3 regions of the Mesorhizobium sp. M4B.F.Ca.ET.017.02.2.1 genome follow, and region 3 is predicted to be linked to each of the others. Evidence: predicted binding sites of a transcription regulator. Region 3 holds the regulator's gene; each other region holds the start of a gene.
The links. The regulator LexA, encoded in region 3, represses DNA repair genes until DNA is damaged. The targets are predictions, from matches to a motif close to TGTTCNNNNTGTGTTCNG.
Positions count from the first base shown of each region.

Region 1 (2,266 bases), on a different contig from region 3:
CATTCCGAATCGTAGTCCTTGCCGTCGCGCATCGAACGGATCAGCGACATCACGTGCCGGTAGCGGTCCGGATAATGGCGCAACAGCCAGTCCTTGAAGATCGGCGCCACCTCCAGCGGCAGCCGCAGCACGACATAGCCCGCTTCGCGCGCGCCGGCGGCGCGTGCCGAATCGAGGATGCGCTCCATCTCCGGATCGGTCAGGCCGGGGATGATCGGCGCGACCATGACGGAGGCCGGAATGCCGGCGTCGGAGAGCTGCCGGATCGCCTCCAGCCGCTTGGTCGGCGTCGACGCGCGCGGTTCCATGGTTCTCGCCAGCATGCGGTCGAGCGTCGTCACCGACAACGCCACCTTGGCAAGTCCGCGTTCGGCCATGCGCGACAGGATGTCGATGTCGCGCGTCACCAGCGCCGACTTGGTGACGATGCCGACCGGATGGCCGCGCGCCTCCAGCACTTCGAGGATCTCGCGCATGATCCGGTACTGCTTCTCGATCGGCTGGTAGGGATCGGTGTTGGTGCCGATGGCGATGGTGCGCGGCTGGTAGCCGGACTTCGACAGTTCCTTGTCGAGCATGCGCGCCGCATCAGGCTTGGCGAACAGCTTCGATTCGAAATCGAGTCCCGGCGACAGGCCCATGAAGGAATGCGTCGGCCTGGCAAAGCAGTAGACGCAGCCATGCTCGCAACCGCGATAGGGGTTGATCGAACGATCGAAGGAGATGTCGGGCGACTCGTTGCGCGTGATGATGGTGCGCGGCCTCTCGACCTGCACCTCGGTCTTGAACGGCGGCAGTTCCTCCAGCGAATTCCAGCCGTCGTCGAACACATGCCGGCTGACCGGCTCGAAGCGGCCGGACGGATTAATGCCGGCGGAACGGCCGCGATTGCGGTCGGGCCGCACGCGCATGCCGCTCTGCTCGATCATCGCATTCGCCATCTCGGCTCTCCCGGCTCCGAAGGCTGCAATGTCGGCACGCACGATCTGTTCCATTTTCGCCCTTTCCCAAGGACTGTCAGCAGGCTGTCGAATCGCTCTGTTCATGAAACTATTCCTATTTTCTCGATGAGAACAAAGCAAGAACTTTTTGTGCCGCGATGCAAAAACTGGCGCATGGCGCGGCTTTCCGCTATTCGGCTGGCAATGCTCACCGTTCTCATCGAAACCCTGAATGACGAAGAGGGCCTTGCCCGCACGCTCGCCTCGCTGATCGGCGGCGCGGTCGAAGGCGTGGTGCGCGACGTCGTCGTCTGCGACACCGGCTCGACCGACCAGACGCACCGCGTTGCCGACCATGCCGGCTGCCACTATGTCGCCGGCGGCATCGCCGCCGGTATCCGGCAGGCAAAGGGCGACTGGCTGCTGTTGCTGGAGCCCGGCGCGCGGCTGTCGGACGGCTGGATCGACGAGGTCGTGGCCCACACGGCGAAGGCCACCATGCCGGCGCGTTTTTCTCGCGCGCGCGGCAGCCGCGCGCCGTTCCTGGCCAGGGTCTTTTCCGGCAACCGGGCGCTGGCCGAGGGGCTGGTCATCAGCAAGCGCCAGGCCACGGCGCTCGCCAAAAGCGCCCGCAGCGCCGAAGCCATCGCGCGCGGCCTGGCAACGAAAAGACTCGACGCGGAGATTTGGGTCGCGCCGCCGAAGTGATTTTTCCCGCGTTTTTGGGGGAGAAGGAGCGCCGACAAGAACCTTGCCTCGCTCGGCAAGTACCATTTCGATCTCGACGACTGGCGGATGCTGAAATTCTTCTCCTACCTGAAGCCCTGCGATGCCGGCACCGGCCCGCATGTCTATGTGCGCGGCAGCCACAAACGCCGCAGCCTAAAGCACCAACTTACGCTGCTTGTCGAGCATCCGGCGGATGAGGTGCTGAAGGTCTATGGCGACGACAGCCCGGTCACGCTCACGGGTGAAGCAGGGCTCGGCTTCGTCGAGGATCCGTTCGGCTTCGACATGGGCACGGTGCCTTCGCGCACGCCGCGGCTGATGATGGAAGTCGGCTTCGGCGTCTCGCGCCCCTCGCGCCGGCGCTTCCACGGCGAGCCGGTCATCCGCTGAAGCGGCGACGCCCGTCAGGCGGTCACCCGGCCTTGCCGCGTTTCAGGTGCTCGTCCAGGCGCGGCATGATCTCGACGAAGTTGCAGGGCATGTGACGGTAGTCGAGCTGCGCCTTGATGATGCCGTCCCAGGCGTCCTTGCAGGCGCCGGGCGAGCCGGGCAGTACGAAGACGAAGGTGGCGTTGACGACGCCGCCGGTCGCCCGG
Region 1 is NZ_RZOF01000096.1:3,501-5,766, forward strand. It holds gene EN738_RS14240 (PA0069 family radical SAM protein) at 1-995, opposite strand, end outside; gene EN738_RS14245 (glycosyltransferase) at 1,146-1,649, shown strand; partial or broken gene EN738_RS14250 (hypothetical protein) at 1,680-2,060, shown strand; gene moaB (molybdenum cofactor biosynthesis protein B) at 2,083-2,266, opposite strand, start outside.
Region 1: the regulator LexA is predicted to act here: its motif matches at 1,070-1,087, upstream of EN738_RS14240 (PA0069 family radical SAM protein).

Region 2 (2,266 bases), on a different contig from region 3:
GGCAAAATGGACATGGCCTTTTAGCGATCACGCCGCAGCCTGTCCAGAAACACGGAACTGGAGGAAAGTCCGGTTGTTGCCGGCTCTGGCTGGGCATCGCCCGAAACGCAAACCGCCGGCACAAGGCCGGCGGTTCGGGACGCAGTACTAAAGAACTCAATTACATAAGCAGATAGTAATAAACCGAGATTGTGTCACCTACATGGCGCCGGCTTCGTCCTCGAAACCGTCGTCACCGCCGCCCTCGGACCCGCCATTCTCGAGGAATTTCTCAGCGATCAGCCCGGCATTCTGCCTGAGCGCCATTTCGATCTCGCGCGCTGTGTCGGGATTGTCGCGCAGGAACAGTTTTGCGTTCTCGCGGCCTTGGCCGAGACGCTGCGAATTGTAGGAGAACCAGGCGCCGGATTTCTCGACCACGCCGGCCTTGACGCCGAGGTCGACCAGCTCGCCGGTCTTCGACACGCCCTCGCCGTACATGATGTCGAACTCGACCACCTTGAAGGGCGGCGCCAGCTTGTTCTTGACGACCTTGACGCGGGTCTGGTTGCCGACGACCTCGTCGCGGTCCTTGACCGAGCCGATGCGGCGGATGTCGAGGCGGACCGAGGCGTAGAACTTCAGCGCGTTACCGCCGGTCGTCGTCTCGGGCGAGCCGAACATGACGCCGATCTTCATGCGGATCTGGTTGATGAAGATGACCATGGTGTTGGAGCGCGAGATCGAGGCGGTCAGCTTGCGCAGCGCCTGGCTCATCAGGCGGGCCTGTAGGCCGGGCAGCGCATCGCCCATCTCACCTTCGATTTCGGCGCGCGGCGTCAGCGCGGCGACCGAATCGACCACCAGAACATCGATGGCGCCGGAGCGCACCAGCGTGTCGCAGATCTCCAGCGCCTGCTCGCCGGTGTCGGGCTGCGAGATCAGCAGGTTTTCGAGGTCGACACCGAGCTTGCGGGCATAGACCGGATCGAGCGCGTGCTCGGCATCGACGAAGGCGCAGATGCCGCCCTTCTTCTGGGCTTCCGCCACGGTGTGCAGCGCCAGCGTCGTCTTGCCCGAGCTTTCCGGCCCGTAGATCTCGATGATGCGGCCGCGCGGCAGGCCGCCGACGCCGAGCGCGATGTCGAGGCCGAGCGACCCGGTCGGCACGGTTTCGATTTCGACCACCTGCTCATTGGCGCCGAGGCGCATGATCGAGCCCTTGCCGAAGGCGCGCTCGATTTGCGACAGCGCCGCGTCCAGAGCCTTTGATTTGTCCACTGCCTTATCCTCTACAAGCCGCAAAGTATTCTGAGCCATGATACATCACCCCTTGGTCGTCAATGAAGGCCGGACAATCCGTGATCCCTACCATTTTGTACCTTTTTTGTTCTCGTTTGGCAAGAGACATCAAGCTGCTGAAAAACAATCAATATCTTGATCTGTTCTATTTATGTCCTACAACACACAGCGGCGGCGTCTTCCAATCGGCCACGCAGGGTTCCATTGTCCGGCCGGCCCGAATCGCGGCGTTGATTGCGGGGCGGCGCGGAGAAACCTAGTGTGCGCGGCCGGACAATCAACAAAGGTATCGACGCCACGATGGTGAAGTCCCCCAACATCCTTGCCGTGGGCGGCGCCCATATCGACCGGCGGGGCCAGGTGTCAGGCCCTTACGTGCCGGCTGCCTCGAACCCCGGCACCATGCGCGAGGATGTCGGCGGCGGCGTCTTCAACGCGTTGCGCAGCGTGGTCAGGCGCGGCGTCTCGGCCTCGCTGCTGTCGATGCGTGGCGGCGACGCCGCGGCCGAGACTGTGTCGACGGCGATCGCGAGCGCCGGCATCGCCGACCTGTCGGCGGTGTTCCTCGACCGCACGACGCCGAGCTACACGGCGCTGATCGACCGCGACGGCGAGCTGATAGTCGGCTTTGCCGACATGGCGCTCTACGACCTCGCCTTCCCCAAGCAGATCCGCCGCGCCAAGGTGCGCGAGGCGATCGCTTCCGCCGATGCCCTCCTATGCGACGCGAACCTGCCGTCCGCGGCACTGGAACGGCTGGTGGCGCAAGCCGCCGGCAAGCCGGTCTTCGCCATCGCCATCTCGCCAGCCAAGGTGGTGCGGCTGGCGCCGGTGCTGGGCAGCCTTGCCGTGCTGTTCATGAACCGGCGCGAGGCCGGCGCCCTCGCCGGCCTGGGCGACGATGCGAATGGCCACGATCTGGTCGGCGGGCTGCGGCGCGCCGGGCTCACGAGCGGCGTGGTGACGGCGGGCGGCGAGCCGGTGC
Region 2 is NZ_RZOF01000009.1:31,777-34,042, forward strand. It holds gene recA (recombinase RecA) at 199-1,299, opposite strand; gene EN738_RS02645 (carbohydrate kinase family protein) at 1,582-2,266, shown strand, end outside.
Region 2: the regulator LexA is predicted to act here: its motif matches at 1,423-1,440, upstream of recA (recombinase RecA).

Region 3 (2,266 bases):
AGCCGACCGCTGAAGGGCGCAACATCCGCCGCGCCGGGCTCGACTTCGTAGAAGGCGATGTGCTGCTGGAAAAGGGCCGGCTGCTCGATCCGGCGGCACTGTCGCTGGCGGCATCCGCCAACCACCCGCGCCTCACTGTGGTGAAGCGGCCGCTGGTCGCCATCATCGCCACCGGCGACGAACTGCTGCCACCCGGCAGCGAACTCGGTCCCGATCAGATCATCTCGTCCAACGCCTATGGCGTCGCCGCCGCTGCGCAATCGGTCGGCGCCCGCGCGCTCGATCTCGGCATTGCCGCCGACCGCAGGGAAGCGATCTCCGCGCTGGTCAGGCAGGCCGTCGAGCAGCAGGCCGATGTCATCGTGACGCTTGGCGGCGCCTCGGTCGGCGACCACGATCTCATTCACGGCGTGCTGACCGGCGAAGGCATGACGCTCGATTTCTGGAAGATCGCCATGCGCCCGGGCAAGCCGCTGATGTTCGGCCGGCTGGGACCCGCGCGCTGCATCGGCCTGCCCGGCAATCCGGTGGCGAGCCTGGTCTGTTCGCAGCTGTTCCTGAAGCCGTTGCTGGCGCGGCTCGGTGGCCGCGCGTTCACCCAGGACATTCGCGAGGCGCGGCTGGGCGCCGCGATGCAGGCAAACGATCTGAGGCAGGATTACGTGCGGGCCGTCGTCCGCGAAGAAGCCGGCTCACTGGTTGCGACGCCCTTCGGCATCCAGGACTCCTCGATGCTGCGCATGCTCGCCGACGCCAATGGCCTCGTGGTGCGAGAGCCCTTCGCCCCGGCCGCCGCCGTCGGCGACGCTTGTCGCGTTCTGATGCTACGCTGAACAAAACGTCAACGCATTCATTAAACTTTAAACGGTTGCGGAACACAACTGGAACAGATAGTGTTTGTTCTGGGTTTGTTTTTCTGATTCTGGTTTCAGAACCCGTGGGGGCCGCCATGCTGACGCGCAAACAACATGAACTCCTGATGTTCATCCATGAACGGCTGAAGGAAAGCGGCATTCCGCCCTCTTTCGACGAGATGAAGGAGGCGCTTGATCTGGCTTCGAAGTCGGGCATCCACCGGCTGATCACTGCGCTTGAGGAGCGCGGCTTCATTCGCCGGCTGCCCAACCGGGCGCGTGCGCTGGAAGTGCTGCGCCTGCCCGATTCGATCGCGCCTGGCCTCAATGCCGCGAAGAAGTTTTCGCCGAGCGTCATCCAGGGAAGCCTCGGACAGGGCAATCTCGGCCGGCAGATCAAACCGGCGTCGCCGTCGCGCACCCCCAGCAATGACGACGACGCTGTGTCGGCGGTGTCGATCCCGGTAATGGGCCGCATCGCCGCCGGCGTGCCGATCGACGCCATCCAGCACCAGACGCATTCGATCTCGGTGCCCCCCGACATGATCTCGGGCGGCGAGCATTATGCGCTGGAGGTGAAGGGCGACTCGATGATCGAGGCCGGCATCTTCGACGGCGACACGGTCATCATCCGCAACGCCGACACGGCGAGCCCCGGCGAGATCGTTGTGGCGCTGGTCGACGAGGAAGAGGCGACGCTGAAGCGCTTCCGCCGCAAGGGCGCATCGATCGCGCTCGAAGCCGCCAACCCTGCCTATGAGACCCGCATCTTCGGCCCTGACCGGGTCAAGGTGCAAGGCAAGCTGGTCGGCCTGATCCGGCGCTACTGAGCGGACGGCGCCAGTTTGACCACCGGTCTTTCGGGTCTCTGGTATGGCGGCAGTCCCCTCGCCTCGCGAGAGTATTTGCGCTGCTCGTGCCATGGCCGGTAGGGCTTTTCGACCGCGTAGCGGATTGTTGCTTGCGCGGTCGCCGATTGCGGATCGAAGAAGACGGCGGCGCTGCCTGAGCGGGCGAGCTGGCGTTTGGTGACGACGAGGGCCAGCGAATTCCAGCAGGGACTGTAGGCGGTGGCGTCGTCGATGACGATCAGGTCGGCGAAGGCGCAGGCCGGCCGCGCCGTCTTGCGGTTTTCCGCGAGCGCCACGATTGCGCCGGACGGATGCCGGGCAAGGCACAGTCCGTCCCTGCAGTAGAATGGCGAGCCAGGCGGCAGGTCGAGCGGATCGATGTCGAAGCGTGCATCCCCTGTCTCGAAGGTCTCCGGCTCGACGATGGTCTCGGCCACCAGCGCGCGTTTCCAGTTGTCGGTGGTGAATTCGTTCGACCGCGCCCGGTTGACGGCGAGTTCGCCGCCGCCGATCGGCATCGCCACCAGATGCGCATCCTCCGAGATCAGCACATCGGGCGTG
Region 3 is NZ_RZOF01000235.1:5,742-8,007, reverse strand. It holds gene glp (gephyrin-like molybdotransferase Glp) at 1-833, shown strand, start outside; gene lexA (transcriptional repressor LexA) at 950-1,684, shown strand; gene EN738_RS23605 (ComEC/Rec2 family competence protein) at 1,678-2,266, opposite strand, start outside.